4 regions of the Streptosporangium sp. NPDC020145 genome follow, and region 2 is predicted to be linked to each of the others. Evidence: riboswitches for the same ligand, from Rfam matches in the RefSeq annotation. Region 2 holds a riboswitch; each other region holds the start of a gene.
The links. Region 2 has a riboswitch for cyclic di-AMP ahead of ABZ463_RS05545 (hypothetical protein). Riboswitches for the same ligand answer to the same signal wherever they lie in the genome.

Region 1: another riboswitch for cyclic di-AMP. It lies ahead of ABZ463_RS10825 (C40 family peptidase); the one in region 2 lies ahead of ABZ463_RS05545 (hypothetical protein).
Region 3: another riboswitch for cyclic di-AMP. It lies ahead of ABZ463_RS06775 (hypothetical protein); the one in region 2 lies ahead of ABZ463_RS05545 (hypothetical protein).
Region 4: another riboswitch for cyclic di-AMP. It lies ahead of ABZ463_RS07945 (C40 family peptidase); the one in region 2 lies ahead of ABZ463_RS05545 (hypothetical protein).

What each region holds. Positions count from the first base shown of each region.
Region 1 covers NZ_JBEXZT010000004.1:531,972-537,320, forward strand. Annotated here, with positions in the region: gene ABZ463_RS10805 (histidine kinase) at 1-32, shown strand, start outside; gene ABZ463_RS10810 (response regulator transcription factor) at 89-766, shown strand; gene ABZ463_RS10815 (NYN domain-containing protein) at 953-2,275, shown strand; gene ABZ463_RS10820 (NlpC/P60 family protein) at 2,461-3,408, shown strand; cyclic di-AMP (ydaO/yuaA leader) riboswitch at 3,866-4,024, shown strand; gene ABZ463_RS10825 (C40 family peptidase) at 4,293-4,676, shown strand; gene ABZ463_RS10830 (hypothetical protein) at 4,773-5,349, shown strand, end outside.
Region 2 covers NZ_JBEXZT010000003.1:15,421-20,769, reverse strand. Annotated here, with positions in the region: gene prfH (peptide chain release factor H) at 1-393, opposite strand, end outside; gene ABZ463_RS05555 (RNA ligase RtcB family protein) at 401-1,576, opposite strand; gene ABZ463_RS05550 (winged helix-turn-helix domain-containing protein) at 1,892-2,368, shown strand; gene ABZ463_RS05545 (hypothetical protein) at 2,553-3,530, opposite strand; cyclic di-AMP (ydaO/yuaA leader) riboswitch at 3,533-3,667, opposite strand; gene galT (galactose-1-phosphate uridylyltransferase) at 3,739-4,818, opposite strand; gene ABZ463_RS05535 (DeoR/GlpR family DNA-binding transcription regulator) at 4,815-5,349, opposite strand, start outside.
Region 3 covers NZ_JBEXZT010000003.1:278,785-284,133, reverse strand. Annotated here, with positions in the region: gene ABZ463_RS06785 (ATP-binding protein) at 1-1,201, opposite strand, end outside; gene ABZ463_RS06780 (lytic polysaccharide monooxygenase) at 1,329-2,249, opposite strand; cyclic di-AMP (ydaO/yuaA leader) riboswitch at 2,516-2,666, shown strand; gene ABZ463_RS06775 (hypothetical protein) at 2,912-3,532, shown strand; gene ABZ463_RS06770 (roadblock/LC7 domain-containing protein) at 3,808-4,191, opposite strand; gene ABZ463_RS06765 (hypothetical protein) at 4,262-4,843, opposite strand; gene ABZ463_RS06760 (DUF4032 domain-containing protein) at 4,995-5,349, opposite strand, start outside.
Region 4 covers NZ_JBEXZT010000003.1:514,212-519,560, reverse strand. Annotated here, with positions in the region: gene ABZ463_RS07945 (C40 family peptidase) at 524-1,231, opposite strand; cyclic di-AMP (ydaO/yuaA leader) riboswitch at 1,219-1,433, opposite strand; gene ABZ463_RS07940 (3-isopropylmalate dehydrogenase) at 1,582-2,628, shown strand; gene ABZ463_RS07935 (branched-chain amino acid aminotransferase) at 2,811-3,905, shown strand; gene cimA (citramalate synthase) at 4,356-5,349, shown strand, end outside.

The sequences.
Region 1 (5,349 bases), on a different contig from region 2:
GGCTCAGCGCGTGGCTGCCGTGGGCCACGTGAGGCGTACGGCGGGGCGATGACGGCCGAGGTGACGGGGTGTGGTTAACGTGGCGGACATGAGTTCCCCGCCCGCGGGTCAGGCGATCCGCGTGCTGATCGTGGACGACGACGCCCTCGTCAGGGCCGGGCTGTCGATGATCCTCGGCGGCGCCCCCGACCTGCTCGTCGTCGGCGAGGCGGGGGACGGGCTTGAGGTACCGGAGCTGGTTGCCGCGCACCGGCCGGACGTGGTGCTGATGGACATCCGCATGCCCAGGGTCGACGGACTGACCGCGACCGAGCGGCTGCGCGCCGCCCCCGCCCCTCCCGAGGTGGTCGTGCTGACCACCTTCCACGCCGACGCCCAGGTGCTCCGGGCCCTGCGGGCCGGGGCGGCGGGGTTCCTGCTGAAGGACACCCCTCCGGCCGACCTGGTCGCCGCGATCCGCAGGGTCGGCGCGGGCGAGCCGATCCTGTCGCCCGCCGTCACCAGGCAGCTCATCGCGCACGTCTCCGACGTCGGCGCGGGCACCCGCAGGGAGCAGGCGCGGGCGTCGCTCGCGGTGCTCAGCGAGCGTGAGCGCGACGTCGCGCTCGCCGTCGGCAGGGGAAGGTCGAACGCGGAGATCGCCGCCGAGCTCTACATGAGCGTGGCGACGGTCAAGGCGCATGTCTCCCGGGTGCTGACGAAGCTGGAACTGAACAACCGGGTCCAGATCGCGCTGACCGTTCACGACGCGGGTCATTTGATCTGACCTGTTCTGATCTGAATTGGCCAGGTATGGACACGACCGTGCCGGGCATGGCCGGGGCACCTGGCCGGACACCCGCCGCCGATGTCACGTTCGCCTGGGAAGGGGGGCGGCGGACGTCGGCCAGGTCGGTGCCCGGGTGAGGTAGCCGTACCCTTGACGTGAAGACCGATCCGAGTAGGGGCCGTGATGAGTTCAGCCGGAGAGGGCCTGTCTCGTCCACTGCCCGAGCAGGTCCGCTTACACGTCGTGGAGCTGGCGTCCCAGGTTCTGGGGTCGATGCCGCAGGCAGTGATGCCCGCGCCGCTACGGGGGATCGCCAAGTTCGACCCGAGGAAACGGGCCAGGCTGGGCGGCGCGCCGATCGCCGCCCAGCTGGAGACCGACAAGAAGTTCCGCGAGCTGGTCGCGGAGACACTGGCCGCGAGCTGGCCCGAGCTGGTCGAGAGCCTCGCCGAGGGTGTCGTGCCGCCCGCGGCCGAGCCGGTGCTGGTGGCGGCTGCGGCCTATCTGACCAGGCCACCCGGCTGGGTGGAGATGGTCGAGACCGCCCGCGCCGACCTTGAGCGCTCCGCCGCCGTCGCCGAGGGGTCGGCGCAGGAGCAGACGCTCACCCGGCTGCGCGAGCAGCTGGCCGCGCAGAAGGCCTCGGCCAAGGAGGAGGCCGACCGGCTGCGCGAGCAGCTCAAGGGGTCCAGGTCCGAGATCTCCGACCTGCGCCGCAGGCTGCACGACGCCAGGGAGCGCACCAGGGCCGCCGAGGCGCGGGCCGCCGAGATGGAGGAGGCCGCGCAGGAGGCCAAGGCCGCCGCGACCGCCGCGGGGAGCGCGGGGGAGAGCGAGCTGCGGCGCCTGAGGGAACGGGTGGCCGACGCCGAACGGCAGCTTGAGGCCACGCGAAGGGCCGCCCGTGAGGGCCGCAGCGTGGAGGACACCAAGGTCCGCATGCTGCTCGACGCACTGCAGGACGCCGCGGCCGGGCTGCGCAGGGAGCTGGCGCTGCCGTCGAGCATCCACCGGCCCGCCGACTCCGTCTCCTCTGTCGCGCCGGGCAGGCACGGGGTCCAGGCGGTGCCCGCGCGGGCCCTGGCCGACGACGACCCCGCCCTGCTCGACCAGCTGCTCGCGCTGCCGCAGATCCATCTGATCGTGGACGGCTACAACGTGACCAAGACCGGGTACGGCGCGCTGACCCTGGCCGACCAGCGCAACCGGCTGCTGACCGGGCTCGGCGCGCTGTACGCCCAGACCCGCACCGAGCTGACCTGTGTCTTCGACGGCGCCGAGCTGAACGGCCCGGTGCCGGTCTCCGCGCCGCGCGGCGTCCGGGTGATGTTCAGCTCCCCCGGGCAGATCGCCGACGACCTGATCCGCCAGCTCGTGCGGGCCGAGCCCGTCGGACGGGCCGTCGCGGTCGTCTCCTCCGACCGCGAGGTGGCCGAGTCGGTCCGCCGGATGGGCGCCAGGCCCGTTCCCGCGGTGCTGCTCCTGCGCAGGCTCGGGCGCGCCTGATCCGTCCTTCCCGGCTCGGGCCGCCTCCTGGCTGACATCTACAGGTAAAGAACAAAACCGCCAAAAAGGTGAGCTGACCCTTACCGGTTCTGTACTATTTCGCCCCAGGTCTTTACGTGGTCTTTGCGTGGGGAGGCGGCGTCGTGGCCGTGGCGGGTGTGCCGGTTGGGTTCGTGCGTGTGCCGATGGCTGCGGGACTGGCCTTGGCCCTGCTCGTGACTCCGATCGGGAGTGCGGCGGCCAAGCCGAAGCCGACGGTCGCGCAGACCAAGCAGAAGCTGGCCAAGCTCAACGAGCAGGCCGACCAGCTCGTCGAGAAGTACAACCAGGCGGGCGAGAAGTGGAAGAGGGCCCGCAAGAAGTACGCGGACCTGAACGCCGACCTGTCGAAGCAGTCCGCGAAGGTCGCCGGGCTCCGCGACGACCTCGTCACCATGGCCGTCACCACCTACCAGGGCGGCGCCATCGGCTGGCCGAACCTCGTCGGTGAGGTCAACCCCAACCTGGTGCTGAGCGGCCTGGCCACGGCCGACCAGATCTCCGCCTCCCGTGCCGAGAGCCTGCACGCCTTCGACGAGGCCAACAAGACGCTGCGTGACAACCGCGACAAGGCCAAGCAGGCCTTGGCCGACGCGGACCAGACGCGCGACGAGCTGGCCGAGGAGAAGGAGAAGGTCGAGAAGATGATCAAAATCCAGACGAAGGTGCTGCGCGACCTCGGCACCTTCAGGCCGGGTGACCCCAACAGCACCGGCATGCAGTACAACGGCTCCGCCTCGGGCAACGCCAGGGCCGCGCTGACCTTCGCCTTCGCCCAGCTCGGCAAGCCCTACCGGTACGGCGGCACCGGCCCGGACAGCTGGGACTGCTCGGGGTTCGTGCAGGCCTCCTGGCGCAGCGGAGGCGTGAGCCTGCCCCGCACCACCTGGGAGCAGTGGAGCTGGGGCGCCAAGCGCAAGGTCTCGCTGAGCGACCTCCAGCCGGGGGACATCCTCTTCAGCCAGGGCCTGGGGCACGTCGGGCTCTACGCGGGCAACGGCAAGATCATCCACGCTCCCCAGACCGGGGACGTCGTCAAGGTCGTCCCCCTCTCCTCCTACGGCGGCCGTCTGCTCGGGGCCGTCCGTCCCTGACCCCCCTTGGCCCCGTCCATGTCCACGGGGCCTCTGGGGGCCGTCTGAACGCCTTCGCGACCGCGGGCCGTCCGTTCCACGGGCGGCCCGTTTGGCATGCCCGGGATCGCCGGAGTGGTCCTGTTCGACGCCCTTGTAGGTGAAGGGGCGCTTTGGGAAGTCACTGATAAATGTGATTTATGTGACACTTGTTGTGCTTCTCTGGAAGATCATTTCGAATGTGACGAGGGTCATATTTATAAGATCGTGATGCCGCACTATCAGGCCTTTCGTAAACATGAAAACCTTTTTGTGGATCTTCGTATTTGATGGGGTCTTTGCCGGGGCTTGGTGATCGGGGTACCTTCTGGCGGTCGCAGTGAGCAAGCCATGCCACCGCGTCGAATGCCGGTCCTGCGGGCCGGTGTCCGTATAGATATCCAGTCGGCCGCCGTTCCCCGAAGGGATCGGTTCCCATCACGGCGGCCCGCCGAGTTCGTGCAGCCAGGAGGCACGGAGCCGGGGAACCATCGGCCCTTGACATGTGGCCAGGGGTGAATCGACGCGTTTGCCGTCGTAGGGCGTCTTCCCAGCCCGAACCCGTCAGCTAACCCGGTAGGCATCAGTGGAAGTCCCAAGGAGAAATCCTGTCTACCACCCTGCAAAACCCCCGTTTGTCGCGCTTTTTCCGCCTTTACCTGGGTGGATTCGTCCTCACGCTGACCGCCTCAACCGGAGCGGTGGCACTGGGGCCGGCAACAGCACAGGCGACGACGGATACCGCGGTCGCGGTTCAGGCCAGGAGTACGGCGAAGGACACGTCGAAGAGCGCATCGAAGGGCACGTCGGAGGGCACTGCCGCGAACACGGCGAAGGCCCGTGTCAAGCGCACGGCGAAGGCCGCGATGAACCGGGCCGCACGGCAGCGGTCCAGGGCCAGGACGGCCGTGGCGACGGCCAGGAAACAGATCGGCGATCCGTACCGGTGGGGTGCCTCCGGTCCCGGAGCGTTCGACTGCTCGGGCCTGGTCCAGTACGCGTGGCGCAAGGCGGGCGTCTCCCTCCCCCGGGTGACGGGCAGCCAGTACCGCGCGGTCAGGAAGAAGGTCTCGTGGAGCAAGTTGCACCTCGGTGACCTGCTGTTCTTCTACGGCAAGGGCCACGTCGGCATGTACGTCGGCCACGGCAAGATGATCCACTCGCCGAGCAGCGGCAAGTCGGTCAGGATCGTGACGTTGAAGGGGTACTACAGGTCCGCCTTCGCAGGAGCGGTCCGTCCCGGCACCTGACAGCGGCGGACGGCCCCGCCCATCCTCCCGCGGATGGGCGGGGCCGCCGCCTGCCGGGGAACGTTCCGGCCGGGGCGTCGGCTAGCATCGGCTGCCATGTCCGTCCCGAAGGGGCGCCGCGCCGTGCTCGCCGGGATGCTCGCGCTGGCGGGCGCCGGGCTCGGCGGGGCGAGGCCCACGCCGCAGACGGCCCGCGACCTGTGGCCCGGCGCCGCCGAGGTGGTCCGGGGCGAGCGCTCCCTTGCCGTCGGCCACCGTGTCCCGCCCGCCGAACTGCGTGATCTCGCGGCCAGGGCCGACCGCGCCTGCCGTACGATCGCGCGGGTCTGGGGGCCGGTCAGGGCGGTGGTCGTGGTCCCCGCGACCGACGACGAGGCCGCGGAGCTCGCGGGGACGGCGCAGACCGGCGGGCTGGCCGCGCTGGCGACCGCGGACCGGGTGATCGTGGTGCCGACGGGATACGCCAGGCTCAGCGAGACCGGCAGGGACGTGGTGATCACCCACGAGCTGACCCATCTGGCGACCGGCGCCACCAGGGGCGGGCGGGTCCCGATGTGGCTGTCGGAGGGGTTCGCCGACTACGTGGGCTACCGGGACGCGGGGATCGCCGTCAGGACCGTTGCGGCCGAGCTCGCGGCCGAGGTGCGCGCGGGCGTCCTGCCCACGGAGCTTC
Region 2 (5,349 bases):
TGCCTTGTTCCGATGCTGACCGCCGGGGCCGCCGGTACGGCAGGCGACGACGTCGACGTCCGCCTCGGTGAACGTCGTGCGCGGGGCGTCGACCTGGCACGGCTGGGCGATGACGTACCAGTTCTTCCGGCCCGTGCCGGTGCGGTACGGGCTGGCGGCCTGCCAGCACAGGGTTCCGGTCCATGAGGCGGCGAACGTCTCGGCACCGGCTCCCGACATCTGGATCAGGACCGATCGGTAGGTGTCGGGCCGGTCGCCGGGAACGACCTGGACCCGGCGGGTCTCCAGGTTCTGCCGGGCGGCGTCGACTTCCAGGCGGCGCAGCAGCCGGGCCAGGGCCCAGGCGCATTCCTGCGGGCCACGTCCGGCCGACAGGAGCAGGTGGACGCTCACCTCGGCCTCACCGCCGGCCTCGTCTGCGGCGCTGGTCCCGCTGGGGCGCGGACCCGAGGTCGGGTGTCTTGTAGGTGACCAGGGGGACCGTGGTGGCCACGGGCGTGGCCAGGCCGTGGCCGACGAGGTCGGCGATCACCTGCTCGATGCGCTTGTAAGCCGTCGGCGCCTCCTCGAAGAGGAGCTGACGGTCTCCGCACACCACCAGCGAGCCCACCGGCGTGCGGCGCAGCTCCTCGACCGTGTGCTTGGCCCGGCCCCGGCGCAGGGCGTCCGCACGCGACATCTTGCGGCCCGCGCCGTGCGCGACGGAATGGTTGGCGTCCGGCCCGGCGTGGGCGGCCACGAGATAGGAGGGGGTGCCTCGGGTACCGGCGATGAGCACGTCACGGCCGTCACCCGGTGCCGCCCCCTTGCGGTGCAGGTAGACCCCGTCGCGGACCTCGACCAGGTTGTGGCACTGGTCGAGGAACGGCTCGGCGGGCTCGGCCCCCAGAGCGTGGGCGACCCGGGCCGCCAGCAACCGCCGGTTGAGCGATCCCCAGCGTACGGCGTCGTCGTGCATCGCCAGGTAGGCGCCGGGATCGGGGGCGGGGCCCGCGCCGTGGACCGCGGTGTGCTCCCGCAGGATCCGTTCGCCCAGCCCCCGGGAACCGCTGTGGACGACGAGGACGAGGTCGCCTGCGGCGAGCCCGAGACGGCTCGCGTGGCCGGGGTCGAAGACGGTCCCGATCCGGGCCAGCTCGACGAAATGGTTGCCCCGGCCGACCGTCCCGAGGCCCTCGACGTGACCGGCGGGGATGTCGCCCTCCACGACGGCCCAGGCCGGATCGTCGGCGTCGTGCTCGGGGTCCAGTGCGCGATCGAGGTCGGGGAAGCGGGCGGCGAGCTTCTCGGGCACGGCGCGCTTGAGCTTCATGGGGAACACGGCGATGCCGCAGCCGATGTCGGAGCCCACCAGGAACGGGTACAGCACGGTCGACGCCATGGCGGCGCCGATGGGGGCGCCCTTGCCGGGGTGCAGGTCCGGCATGGCGGCGACGTGCGTCATGCCGTCGAGGGCGGCCACCTGGTGGCACTGCGTGAGGGCGTCGGACTCGATCCAGCTCTCGGGGGAGGCGAACACGGCGACGGTGGCCGGGCCTGCGGCCGTGGACGGCAGCGGGGGGCGTTGTTGCGACAAAAGGCTCTCTTCCCTTAAAGGGGCAGGCTGACAGCGCCGCGGGGCGCGTTGACGCCGTGGCGTCTCGGAGTGGCGGGGCGCTGTCCGTCAGAGCGTCATGGACATGGCGCCATGAACACCACGTTCCCTGAGCCCGCCACGCGAGGCAAACGGTTTTGCGCCCACCGCCGTCTCGGGACCCGGCCGGCGTACGGGAAGCACGAGGCCGGCGCCTTCATCGAAGCCCGGATGAGCAGCGCGATCGGTAGTGGCGGAAAGTCTTTTTCTGACTGTGTGAATGCTGGTCGGTGAAATCACACCTGGCAGGGAGGTGGCATGGAGGCGTTGGCCTCCAAGGGGCCGGGTGGGGAGAGGTGCCGGCTGGACGAGCGGCGCCTGCAGCGGCTGCGGGCCGGGTTGGAGCGTGGTCCGGCCGCGCACGGATATGTGGAGGACCAGCGCTGGACGCCGGTCCGAATCGCCGACCTGATCGCGGTGTTGTTTCACGTCCGCCACACCTTGCGTGGGGTGTCGTGTCTTCTGCACCGCCTGGGCTGGAGTCCGCAGATCCCTGCGCAGCGGGCTGTTGAGCGCGGCGAGGGGGTGATCACCTCGTGGGTCGTCGAGGAGTGGCCGGCGATAAAGGGCGGCGCTCGACCTGGGCGCCCGGCTGTGCTGGGAAGACGAGCGCGGGCAGAACCTGAGGCCGCCCCGGGGCCTCCTGGACGTGGATCTTTACCTCGCCGTCGACCGGCGGCCTCTCGACGACCAGTGTGCCGGTGTCGGCCCCAGATCGCCTCGGGAGCTTCGTGACCACTTCAACCGTTGGCGGATGCGTTGCCGCGCCCAGAGCGCCGAGACCGTGGGCACGATGGCGGCCGGAGGCTCAGGAACCAGCCACGTTTGTGGGCGCGGTCCAGCCGGTGGCTCGGATCCACTCGACCAGGTCCAGGGCGGCCGGCTCGATCGAGCGCACCGCCGCGGGGTCCGATCTTCTCTAGTACATCGAGATGTGCACGTGGTCGTAGTGGTTGGCGGTCACACCGCCCCGGTTGGACATGGCACGCCAGCCGGAACCGGTGTTGATGCGCTGACGCCAGATGACGTATTTGACGCCGAGCCTGTCCCTGTTCTTCAGCGCCCAGGCGGCGAGCTCGTCGCCGAGCTTGACGTTGGCCGCGGTGGGCATGGACCCGCCGGTGCTCATCATGAAGTCGCAGGCCCGGCCGAGGGGGTGCTCGCCCCCGTCGTTCGCCGATCGGTAGCAGCCCACCTCGTGGGGCAGCTGGAAGGCCTGTCCGACGGCCTCGCGCATGATCCGCGTGCGGTCGGTGATGTTGTCGGACCCGGTGGGCAGCTGGGGTGCCCAGCTGCCGTCGGAGCGGCGCCCCGAGCCTGTGGGAACGAGCTGTTCGAGCTTGTCCTCGATCACGCGGATGACCTTCTCCGCGTCCTCACGCTGAACCTGCACCGTCTTGGCCTCCTGCTCGATCTGCCTGGAGAGCTGGGCCGTCCTGTCCGCGGCCTGTTTCATGAGGTCCCGGCTCCGGGCGAAGCCCTGCAACTGGGCGATCTGCTGGGCGGTCAGCTGTTCCATGACGGCCGCGCCGCCCACCTCGGGGGCCGACAGGATCGAGGGAAGGTCGAGGGGGCCGTTCTGGTAACGGATCTGGACGATGGAGGCGACCTCCCTGCCCGCCTCGGCGTAGGCCGCTTCCGCCTGGCGCAGGTCGGCCTGCGCGACCTTCTCCGCCTCCTGCGCCTTCTTCAACGACTCCCGTTTGGCGGCGTACGCCTCGATGAGCCGGTCGACTTTCTTGTTGAGCTGGGTCAGTTCGGCGCGGAGCCGGGACTCGTCGGGCTTCGGCGCGGCGCCCGCCGTTCCCGTGCCGCCGAGGGCGAAGGCGAAGGTGAGGGCCGAGGCCAGGCAGGCGGCGGCCGTACGTCGATGGAAAGCGGGGGACAGAGCCGTCACAGCTCTCCTCTCCTCACGCCGACCGGGTTAGCTGACGGGTTCGGGCTGGAGGAAGCCCTTCCACCGAAGTGGTTCACCCCAGATGCATGGGTCCCCGGCTCTCAGGTGAGGCACCTGAGATTAGGCATATCGTGCTGTTTGTCCGATGCGTGAGGATAGTAATGGTAAAAAGGTGACCGCGCGACCCCGAGTCGAGACCGATCGGTGATCATTCCGTGATAACGGCGCGCAGGCGCCGAGCTGTCTCCTCAGGCGGAATGTCGTTCACGAAGGCCCCCATGGCCGACTCGGACCCGGCGAGATACTTGAGCTTGTCCGGCGCCCGGCGGATGCTGAACAGCTCAAGATGCGTGTACGCCAGGTCCCTGTCCACCCGCACCGGTGCCTGGTGCCAGGCCGAGACGTACGGCATGGGCACCCCGAACAGCCCGTCCAGGCGGCGCAGCACCTCGGTGTAGAGCGGTCCGAACGCCGCACGCTCGGCGGGGTCGAGTCCGTCAAGGCCGGGAACCCCGCGGTGCGGGTAGAGATGGACCTCGACCGGCCAGCGGGCCGCGGCGGGCACGAACGCCGTCCAGTGCTCGTTGGCCGCGACCACACGCTCGGCGGCCTCCCGTTCGGCCGCGAGCACGTCGGCGAAGAGGTCGCCACCGGTGCGCTCCCTGTGCCGCCGCGCCGCGCCGAGCAGGGTCCGGGTACGCGGGGTCACGTAGGGATAGGCGTAGATCTGGCCGTGCGGATGGGGCAGGGTGATGCCGATCTCCGGGCCGCGGTTCTCGAAGCAGAACACCTGCTCGACCCCGGGCATCGCGGAGAGCGCGACGGTGCGGTCGATCCACGCCTCCATCACCAGCTCGACCCGCTCGGGAGAAAGCATGGAGAAGGAGGAGTCGTGCTCGGAGGTGAAGCAGACGACCTCGCACCTGCCGACGCCGGGCCGTACCTCACTCAGGCCGCCGACCTGCGGGTAGGCGCCCAGGTTGGTGGAGAAGGACGGGAAGCGGTTCTCGAAGACGGCCACGTCGTAGGTGGGGGAGGGGATCTCGGTCGGACGGCCGGGCGCCGACGGGCACAGCGGGCACTCGTCGGCGGGCGGCAGGAACGTACGGCCCTGCCGGTGCCCGGCGACCGCGACCCACTCCTCGGTGAGCGGGTCGTAGCGCAGCTCGGAGGCGGCGGGCCTGGGCGGCAGGTCGCGCGTGTCGACCGCGCCGCGCTCCGCGTCGTCCCGCAGGTCGAAGTAGAACAGCTCGCGGCCGTCGGCCAGGTGGGTCGCGGTGCGCCTCATCGGTCGCGGGTCCCGTCACCGGCGACGACCAGCTCACCGACCCTGGCGGCGAGTTCCTCGCGGGCCTCCCGCCCGAGCCCGGAGTCCGTGATCAGGACGTGGGCCTCGGACAGCTCGGCGATCGTGCTGATCCCGACCGTCCCCCACTTGGTGTGGTCGGCGGGCACGACCAGGCGGTGCGCCGAGGCCACGAGCGCCCGGTCCGTCTCCGCTTCGAGCAGGTTGGGGGTGGTGAACCCGGCGCGGGCGCTCATCCCGTGCACGCCGAGGAACAGGGTGTCCACGTGCAGCCCTCTGATGGCCGCGACGGCCACGGGGCCGACCAGCGCGTCCGAGGGGGTGCGCACCCCGCCGGTCAGCACCACGGTGCGGTCGGCGCGCGGCGCGCGGTGGAAGACCTCGGCGATCCGGATCGAGTTGGTGATCACCGTCAGCTCTGGCACGTCGGTCACGAAGTGGGCGAGCGTCCAGGTGGTGGTGCCCGCGGAGAGCGCTATCGCCGTGCCCGGCTTGACGAGCCCGGCGGCGTGC
Region 3 (5,349 bases), 260 kb from region 2:
TCAGCCCCGCCGCGTCGCACGCCAGCCAGGCCAGCAACGTCCCCTGCGCCACGGCCAGGCTCAGCTTCGGCGCCAGCCTGCGCCCGCGCAGCGGCAGGGCGTGCAGGACGAGCAGGACCAGCAGCAGCGTGCCCGAGGCGGGGGAGACGAACGGCCGCGGCGCCTCCGTGGCCAGCAGCCCGAATCCCGCGGGCAGTGCGACCGCCAGCACCACGAGGGCCCAGTCGAGTGCGGCGGCGCCCCGCCAGCCCGCCGTACGGCGTGACCACAGGGGCCGCGGGGGCTCAGGGGACGTAGAAGACGCGGTGGGCGCGGTGGGCGCAGCAGGCCCCGTGGCCGGGGAGGGCAGCGGGAGCGCCGCTCTGACGGCCCATCCGGCCCCCTCGGGGCCCGCGCTCAGCGTCCCTCCCACGGCGCGTACGGCCCTGCCGAGGGAGGCCAGGCCGGTTCCGGTGCCGAGCCCTCCGGCGGCGGGACCGCCCCCGTCGGTGACCGTGACCACCAGGTGTCCCGCGTTCTCCTCGACCCGGACGCGTACGGCGGCGCCGGTGGCGTAACGCATCGCGTTTGTCAGGCTCTCCCTGACGATGCGCAGGGCGAGCGCCGCGGTCCCGGGTGGCGCGGAGGCGGCCGTGCGCCGGTAGTCGGCCCCGGGGTGATGGCCCGCCAGGGCGTCGACGTCGGCCAGCGTCGTCTCGCCGCCGCGCCGGTCGATGCGGGCCAGGCGGTCGAGTTCGGCGACGGCCAGACGGCCCGCCTCGGCGGCGTGGGCGGTCGCCTCCGCGGTCATGACGGGGTCGGCGAGCCGCAGGGCCGCGGCCGAGGCGACCGCGATGCCGGTCAGCCGGTGCGCGGCCACGTCGTGGAGTTCGGCGGCCAGCCGGTCGCGCTCGGTGGTCGCGGCGAGTCTGGGGATGGCGGCCGAGGCGGCGCGGTAGGCGGCGAGCGAGGCCCGGCCCGTCCTGCGCCGCCGGTGGGAGCGGCCGAGGGACCACACGACGGCGGCGGCGCCCGCGGCGAGCGTGCCGAAGCCGGCGGCGTCCCTGAGGCTTCCGTTCACGACGCCGATCGTGATCGCCACCACGAGGGTGACGGCGACGGCCCCGGCCGCCGCGGTTCCCGCCGTGCCGTACAGGGCCAGCGCGTAGAGCGCCGCGACGGTCACCAGCGCGGCCAGGCAACAGCCGAGGGTCAGTGACACGCGCTCACGCTACCGGGTTCGCCCGTGATGTCCGGAAGAACGAGCCTCCCACCGGCCCCGCGCCCGGGAGCCGATGGGAGGGGCTCGCGTGCCCTACGGCCTCACGGCCCGTACGGCGGGTACCGGGTCACACGCGCTGCCAGAGCGCGGGGACGTTGGCGGGCTCCCAGCCGGGCAGGGAGGTGTGCGCCTGCAGGCACCGGTAGGCGGAGCCGCCGTAGGTCACCACGCTCCCGGCGTAGTAGGAGACACCGGCGGCCCAGGGCTGCGCGGGCGGCGTCGCGGTCGTCGTCAGCGTGGGCGTCGAGGAGGGGGAGACGGTCGGGGTGGGGGTCGGGGTGAGCGTCGGCGTCACCGTGGGCGTCGCCGTCGCGGTCGCCGTGGCGGTCGGGGTCGGGGATGGGGTCGACACGTTGCCGAAGGTCACGTCGGAGCAGGTGTAGAACGCCTCGGCGCTGTCCGAGCGCTGCCAGATCGAGTAGATGATGTGGCGGCCGGTCTTCGGGGGCAGCTGGCCCTGGATGACGTACTCGCCGTTGACCTTGGACGGGTTCCTGACCTTCGCCAGCAGGGTGGAGTCCAGGTCCGACCACTTCAGCGGCTGGAGCGGGTCGAAGCCGTCCTTCGTGATGTAGATCTCGAAGGTGCCGGGGTGGTCGGCGGTGTAGGGGTAGCGGAAGGTGTAGGCGCCGCCGCCGGTCGGCATGGCCGTGGAGGGCCAGTCGGTGCGGGCCGCGTCGTAGGCCCGGTACTTGGCGCGTCCGGCGCTGCACAGCTGCCCGTCAGGGATGATCTCCCTGTGCTTTCCGTTGGCGGTGCCGATGTTCAACTCGTCCCAGTCGTAGAGCGGCTGGGTGTCCCATTTGCCGACGGCGGCCTTGCAGGCCGGGGTGTCGGGCGACTCCGGGTTCTCCAGATAGCAGGCGTAGACCCGGCTGACGGGTGTTCCCATCGATCCATGGGCGGACGCCGAACCGGCCATGACCGTCGAGAGCAGGACGGGTACGGCCGCCGCGACGGCGATCGCACCAAGCTTCCGATTGTTCATGAAGGGCTTCTCCTGGGGGGTATAAGGGCGGAGAACGTGCAGGTCAGGCCCATGATTACGGGTTAATTATTAGGTAAGTTTCCTAACAGTTTCACTGAACTTAACGCCATGGGCGGAGTGGGGTCAAGACCTGGCCAATGTCCCTTTCTTGGGGGTTGAAGGTAGATCTTCTGGGGTTTTCATGGCTTTTGCTTTGCTTTGTCCGTTTGTGGTGGGTAGTGTCCTAGTTGTTCTCGACCGGTGACTTGCCCCTCACGAGAAGGAGCGGTCGGTCGACGTCGAATCCCGAAGCCTCCCGAGGGCGACGGGAGCCGGGGACCCACCTTTTGGGGTGAATCCGCCGCGACAACGCGGCGGTAGGGCAACTCCACCGCCCGAACCCGTCAGCTAACCCGGTAGACGAGATGGAGAGGAGATCCCCTCATGGATCACGTCGTCGCCTACCCACCGGCACGCACCGCCTTCGCGCGGATCGACTGAGACTTCCGCCGCGCCTGACCGCGGCACCCCCGCCCCGCACCGCGCTCCGTGTACGCCCGCCTGTTTCCTGGTGCGGCCTCTCTTCCCTGTGAGCGCTCACGCCCCGTGCCCCACTGATCGCCGAACGTCTTCGGCCCGGCACGAGCGGCTGTCCTGTTCCCTCGTGAAAGAGCCCTGTCTTCATGCGTTTCTCCGCTGCCCTGCGCCATCGTCTGCTCGCCGCCACCCTTCTGAGCGCGAGCGTCCTGACCTCCGCGGGTGTCGTCTCCGCGCTGCCCGCCGCAGCCGACACCGGCACCGGAACCACCGCCACCGCCCCGGCCGCCGCTGAGCCCGTCCTGCTCAAGGGCTCGACCAAGGCCTCCTACTTCTGGGACGACTCCTCCGGCCGCGCCGGTGACACCGGTCTGCCCGCGAGCGGCAAGCCCATGCAGAAGGGCATGATCGCCAGCCCGAGCTGGCCGCTGTTCACCGAGGGCTACGTCCTCTACAACGGCAAGAAGGCCAAGTTCTTCGTCGGCGACCGCGGCCCCGGCGTGCCGTCGAGCAGCGGCGTCATGATCGACCTCGACGCCAAGACCTTCGCCGACCTGACCGGTGGCAGCTTCAACTCCGACACGCTGGGCGTGGACGGTGTCGACGGCCAGGGGCACATCAAGGTCGAGTACGTCATCACCAAGTGGGGCGACGGCGTCGGCAAGAAGAACTACCCCGTGGCCTTCTCCAGCGGAGCCTGGAAGCTCATGGACCACAACCCGGCCACGCCGCCGCAGACCGCCCTGGCCGACGCGCCGCGGCCGTAACCCCTCATCGCGAAATATCCCCCAACCCCGAAGACCCCCGACCCCCTTCGGATCCCCGCTTCCTGAGATCCCCGAAGGTCCCGCTCCTCTCCCGGGACCCCTCCTCCGATCCCCCTCGGAGTCCGAGACCCCCTCAGGAAGGACGAGGGCGGGCACCCCGCACAGGTGCCCGCCCTCGTTCCGCGTTCACCGGCCGTGCCGTACGGCCCGCGGGCCGGACCCTCGGTCTCTCCTCGGCGTCGCGTGGTCCCTCGCGGTCGTCCTCGCCGCTCCGGTCACCGGGGCGTCCGAGTGCGGGAGGTGATGGCGGCCAGGTTCTCCGCCGTCCTGCGTCCCTCAAGCCGCAGCAATCCGAGGTTGGACCCCGGGCGGGCGAGGATCGTGAGGACGATCTTCGGGCCCGCGGTGTAGAGGAGCGCGTAGCCGCCGGCCGCGGAGACCAGCGTCTCCTCGAAGGTTCCCCTGCCCGTCATGTCCGCCATCCGGCGGCTGAGGGCCAGCAGCGCCGAGGAGAGGGCGCCGGTCTGCTCGGCGAAACCGCCGTCCAGGTCACTGGCTATCGTCAGGCCGTCCGCGCCGCACACGACGCTTCCGTCCACATCGGGTGTCCGCTCACGTAGCCGGGTCATCTCCTGGCGTACCTCGTCGCGGATTTCCACCGGCACCCTCCTTCTGGTCCGCTTCGGCGTCCGCGGTTTCACGGGCGTCCTCGAAGGCGTCGGACCGGGCTCAGGCAAGTGCCCTCAGCGCGTTCCTCAGCCGGATGAGCAGGTCGACGTCGGCGGGGTCGCCCGCCGTCACGGTCCCCCCGGGAGCCCCGGCGGGAGGTCCCGTCGCGGGCGGGCACGGTGGCCCGGCCGTGTCGAAGCACCCTCGCGGGCCGGACCGGTGCCGTTCCTCACGCGGGAACGGCGGGGCGGTGAGACCCCCGGCACGGGCGGTCAGGTGACCCGACAGGGACTGGAGACGATGCCGCGCCAGGGCCAGATCAGCGTGATGTACATCAAGACGGACATAAATCACGAGCAGGCCGTCGAACACCGTTTCCAATGGTTTTAGTAAATGGTATCCGTCGTCGGTGGTTATGATCACTTCACGGATTCCAGTGGGCTCGCCGGGGAGGCTCACGGCGAGGCCGTCGAGCATCGCCCGTAAGGTCTCGCCGAGCCCCGCGACGGCCCTGCCCGCGCCGGTTTCGCGGGCCGCGCCACCGCCCGCCACGGCCGTCCCGCCGGTCTGGTCGATCAGCACCGCGTCCAGCGCACCGGGGATGGCCATGGCCTCGGCCAGGCAGCCTTCGATTCCGAGCACGGGGTCCCCCTCGCCAACGACTCCACAACGCCGCCCGGTCAGCGTAGGGAAACCTCTCCGAACCCGGAGCTATTCATGAAAAGTCAGATATGGCGAGGAAAAGAATTCCGCCGGGCGGTAGAAGGTTTGTCAACCGACGGGGGAACGTTTACTACTCGTCGGGGAGGAGGGCTTTCTCGTCGGGTTTGTGGACAAGAACGTTCTTCACATATGACTCGGTCGAGGCGGGCAGTCCGACGTCCTGCCCGGCTTTCTCGGAGATGAACCAGCGGTGGTCGAGCACCTCGTGGAAGAGCTGGGCCGGCTCCAGTTTGCGCCGCATGTTCGCCGGTACGGCCTCGATCGTCGGCTGGAACACCTCGGCCAGCCACCGGTGGGCCACGACCGCCTCGTCCTCGTGGCGCAGGCCGCGCGCGACCCGGAAGGCGTCGAGGTCGTTGAGCAGCCGCCTGGCCTGGTTCTCCTCGACGTCCAGACCGGTGAGCCTGAACAGCCTGTGCTGGTGG
Region 4 (5,349 bases), 500 kb from region 2:
CCGGAGCACGGCTCCCACGGCCGCCGTCCCCGTTCGCGGGGCGGCGGCCGTCTGCTTTTCCGGCCGAGCCTCGTCTCAATATGTGAGAAGCCTGCACGAGGGGTGAGACAGATTGCGGAGGGCCGGTTATTATGGCTGGTAATGCGCCAGGTTCTCGTACTTATTACCTGCCGCGGCGAGGCCTGACACAGGGGCGGGCCGGCAACTCGCCGCGGTGTGATGGCGTTCGTCGGCCCCGGTTTCCCGTCGATCCGTGATCCGGATCCGCGATCCGATGAGGGCCCGTGACCAGGGTCCAGGCTCCCCTTCCTCCTTCAGCCAGCTCCGTGCGAACGAGACGAGAAGCGTCATGTACGACATGTATCCCTGGAACCGTCCCGAGGACAACGAGAACGAGGCCGCCCAGGCCCTGCAGACCGCGCTGGACCGCCGCGACAACGGCGGAGTGCCCCCGCACTCCTCCTGAGCCGGGTCCCTCCGAGGCCACGGGCGGTGCGGCGCCCGGGACCGGGAGAGGCGTGGGTCAGCGGGCGAGGGCCGTACCGGCCTGGGTCGACTGCCTGATCGCCGTGTCCAGCTCGGCCCGCTCGTCGGCGAGTTCGACCCCCTTGGGGTCTGGCCGTACGGCTCCCGCGAAGCTGGCGCGGCGCCAGGCCTGCAGCTTCTCCACCTTGACCACGTCGCCGCTGCGCGGGGCGTGGACCATGTAACCGGGCTTGGTGATCATGCCGACGTGACCGAGGTTGTGGAAGAAGACCAGGTCACCGGGTTTGAGGTTCTTCCAGGAGATCTTCCTGGCGAACGCGGAGTACTGCTGGGTCGTCGTGCGGGGCAGCCGGATGCCCGCGGCGCCGTACGCGCGGAGCATCAGGCCCGAGCAGTCGAAGCCGCCCCTGCCCGTGCCGCCCCAGACGTACGGTGTGCCGCGCTTGGACATCGCCCAGTTCAGCGCCTTCTTCCAGGCCGGGACCTTCCGCGCGGTCCCGGAGAAGCCGGCCGGGGCGGGTTCGACGGCGGGAGCGGTGAGCGGGGTCCGGGAGCTCTCCGCGGTGGGGGCCGGGTGCGCGAGGGCGAATCCGGCGGCGGCGAGCGCGAGGAGAGGAGTGGGGGAGGAGGTGGTGAGGGAGGAGTCCGCCAGTGCGACGGCGGGTGTCGCGAGGATGGTCGAGCCGGTGACGATCAGGGTCAGGACACGGGGGTAGGTCTTGCCGTTCAGGACCGTTCCTTCCATAGGGCCGGCCGGGTGAGCTGTCGGGCTCGGGCGTGGAGGTCGCCCTACGGCGCGTGGTGGCGCCGACTCGCCCCGAGGGGCCTCGTGGAAAACGCCGGAAACGTGCTCCGCCAGACGGAGTGCGGCTCGGACGCCCCGTGGACCCCGGAAGTGGTTCCCCGGCTCCGCGCGGACCGAAAGAGGGGGATGGCCTGCGCGAATTAGGCGACGATACGAATGGCCAGGACCTTAACGAAACGGTCAAAAGATCGCAAACAGGACAAACTTTTCAGGGCCTTCCGGGGTGAGAAGTGTCCGAGGGGTGAGATCGGTGGTTCGATTGTCGAGACAGAGCAGATAGGGTGCCCGTTATGGATTCGCGCAATGTTCGTCTGGCCGTCATCCCTGGAGACGGGATCGGGACCGAGGTCGTCACCGAGGGCCTGAAGGTCCTCGAAGCCGTCGGAACGAAGGTGGAGACCACCACCTACGACCTGGGTGCCGGCCGGTACCACAGAACCGGTGAGGTCCTTCCCGAGGCGGTCCTCGACGAACTGCGCGGCTACGACGCGATCCTGCTCGGCGCGGTCGGCGACCCCAGTGTGCCGCCGGGCATCCTGGAGCGCGAGTTGCTGCTCAAGCTCCGCTTCGAGCTCGACCACTACGTCAACCTGCGTCCGGTCAAGCTCTTCCCCGGCGTCGCGACCCCGCTGGGCGGCTCCCGCCCCGAGGACATCGACATGGTCGTCATCCGCGAGGGCACCGAGGGCCTCTACGCGGGCGCCGGTGGTGTGCTGCGCCGCGGCACGCCGTACGAGATCGCCACGCAGGAGTCGCTGAACACCGCCTACGGTGTCGAGCGCGTCGTCCGCTACGCCTTCGAGAAGGCGCTCAGCAGGCCGCGCAAGAAGCTGTCGCTGATCCACAAGACCAACGTCCTCACCTTCGCCGGTGACCTGTGGTCCCGCACCGTCGACCGGGTCAGCCTTGAGTACCCCGACGTCGCCACCGACTACTACCACGTCGACGCGGCCTCGATGTTCTTCGTCACCCAGCCGGAGCGGTTCGACGTGATCGTCACCGACAACCTCTTCGGCGACATCATCACCGACCTCGGCGCCGCCGTCGCCGGTGGCATCGGCCTCGCGGCCAGCGGGAACGTCAACCCCGACCGCACCGCGCCCAGCATGTTCGAGCCGGTCCACGGCAGCGCCCCGGACATCGCGGGCCAGGGCAAGGCCGACCCGACCGCCACGATCCTGTCGGTCGCCATGCTCCTGGACCACCTCGGCCTGACCGAGGAGGCGGCCAAGGTCGAGCAGGCCGTGGCCGAGGACTTGGTCGAGCGCCAGACCGGGTGGGCGAGCCGTACCACCCACGAGATCGGCGACGACATCACCGCCCGAGTAGCCGGCTGACAAGCCGCCCGCACGACCCCAGACGCGCCCGGTGGCTCAGCAGAGCCGCCGGGCGCGTCTTTTTTGTTCGTCTCACCGAGCAGGCTGCCGGATTTTGGCATATATGCAGTAGTTTTCCGGTGCCTGCTCCGTCCCAGAATGGACCGTAGGTGCACTCCGCCACGAAGAGAAGGACCGCCGCCATGACCACCGCTCAGAAGCTGACCTTCGACGTGCAGCTCTCCGACCACGCTCGTTCCACGGCCGAGCGCGAGCAGGTACTGGCGAATCCCGGATTCGGTCAGACCTTCACCGACCACATGATCTCCATCGACTACACCGAGGGGGAGGGCTGGCACGACGCGCGGCTCACGCCGTACGGCCCGCTCAGCCTCGACCCGGCGACGTCGGTCTTCCACTACGCCCAGGAGCTCTTCGAGGGGCTGAAGGCCTACCGGCAGGGGAACGGCTCGATCGCCTGCTTCAGGCCGTACGCCAACGCCGCCCGCTTCAACCAGTCGGCGCTGCGCATGGCCATGCCCGAACTGCCGCAGGAGGCCTTCGTCGAGTCGATCGAACTGCTCGTGCAGACCGACCGCGAATGGGTGCCGACCACCCAGGGCCACAGCCTCTACCTGCGCCCCTTCATGATCGCCACCCAGCCCGCGCTCGGCGTCAACTACCCCTCGCGGACCTACCGCTACATGGTGATCGCCTCTCCCGCGGCGGCCTACTTCGGCGCGGCCAAGGCCGTCTCGGTCTGGCTGTCCACCGAGTACACCCGCGCGGCCCCCGGCGGCACCGGCTTCGCCAAGTGCGGCGGCAACTACGCCGCGGCCTTCGTCGCGCAGCGCCAGGCCGTCGAGCAGGGCTGTGACCAGGTCGTCTGGCTCGACGCCAACGAGCACCGCTACGTCGAGGAGATGGGCGGGATGAACCTGTTCTTCGTCTACGGAGACCGGCTGCTCACCCCCGCCCTGACCGGCACCCTCCTGCCCGGCATCACCCGTGACTCGATCCTCTCCCTGGCCGCCGAACTCGGCCTGACCGCCGAGGAGGGCCGCCTGTCGATCGAGGAGTGGCAGGCGGGCTGCGAGTCCGGCGACCTCACCGAGGTCTTCGCCTGCGGCACCGCCGCCGTGGTGAGCCCGGTCGGCTCGGTCAAGGGCGCCGACCGCGCCTGGACCGTCGGCGACGGCACCCAGGGCCCGGTCACCGCCAAGGTCCGCGAAGCCCTGGTCGGCATCCAGTACGGCTCCCGCCCCGACACCCATGGCTGGGTGCACAAGATCTGCTGACCTCGCGGACCCGAGGCCGCCGGCGACCGGGAGCGTCAGCGACGCCACCCGGCCGCCGGCGGCCTGAACCCATGAACTCCCCCGGCCGCGCCCGCGGGCGCGCCGTCGGGCCATGTGGCGTGCGCGCGTGGGCACCGCCCCACGGCCGGATCCGGGAAAGTCGCCTTCGGGTGGCCGTTCCCGCTGGTCAGAGCTGTCTCCGCGAACGGTTTCCGGGCGCGTCGGCGGGACGGGCGTTCCAGATCCTGAGATCAATGTGTCAAGTGGTGGTTGGGTGTGGCAGACTCCAAGACACCATGTTCTACGGTCTGCTCATTATCGGCAGGCGCGCTGGCTGAAAAAGGACACCGCCAGCGCGCAGACCTCTCACGTCCGTGAGGGGTTTTTTTGTTTCTCGGAGCCGAGAGAGCGCGCGGCGAATCACATCGAAACCCCGCGAAGGAGACTGATATGGCCGACGACCGCTTCCACGTGTACGACACGACACTCCGTGACGGTGCCCAGCAGGAGGGCCTCAACCTCACGGTCGTGGACAAGCTGGCCATCGCCCGCCACCTGGACAGCCTGGGCGTCGGCTTCATCGAAGGCGGTTGGCCGGGAGCCAACCCCAAGGACACAGAGTTCTTCAGACGGGCTCGAACAGAGCTCGATCTGAAGCACGCGCAGCTAGCCGCGTTCGGCGCGACCCGCCGAGCAGGTGTCAAGGCCGCCGACGACCCGTTGGTCGCCGCGCTGCGCGAATCCGGCGCGCCGGTCGTGACCCTTGTCGCCAAGAGTCACGACCGGCACGTGGAGCTGGCCCTTCGCACGACTCTCCAGGAGAACCTCGCGATGATCCGCGACACGGTCTCTCACCTTCGTGCGGAGGGCCAGCGAGTCTTCCTCGACGCCGAGCACTTCTTCGACGGCTACAAGTCCAACCCAGCTTACGCGCTCGAAGTCCTGCGCACCGCCGCCGAGGCGGGGGCCTCGGTCATCGCCCTGTGCGACACCAACGGCGGCATGCTCCCCGACGAACTCGCCGAGGTCGTCGCCGCCGCCGTCGCGACCACGGCCAGGATCGGCATCCACTGCCACGACGACACCGGCTGCGCGGTGGCCAACACCCTGGCCGCGGTGAAGGCGGGCGCCACCCACGTACAGGGCTGCGCCAACGGCTACGGTGAGCGCTCGGGCAACGCCAACCTGTTCACCGTGGTCGCCAACCTCCAGCTCAAGCGGGGCTTCGACCTCGTCCCGAAGGAGGCGCTGGCCGACATGACCCGCGTCGCGCACGCCATCACCGAGGTCACCAACGTCACCCCGAACTCCCACGCCCCCTACGTGGGTGTCTCCGCCTTCGCTCACAAGGCCGGGCTGCACGCCAGCGCCATCAAGGTCGACCCCAACCTCTACCAGCACATCGACCCCTCCCTGGTCGGCAACGACATGCGCATGCTCGTCT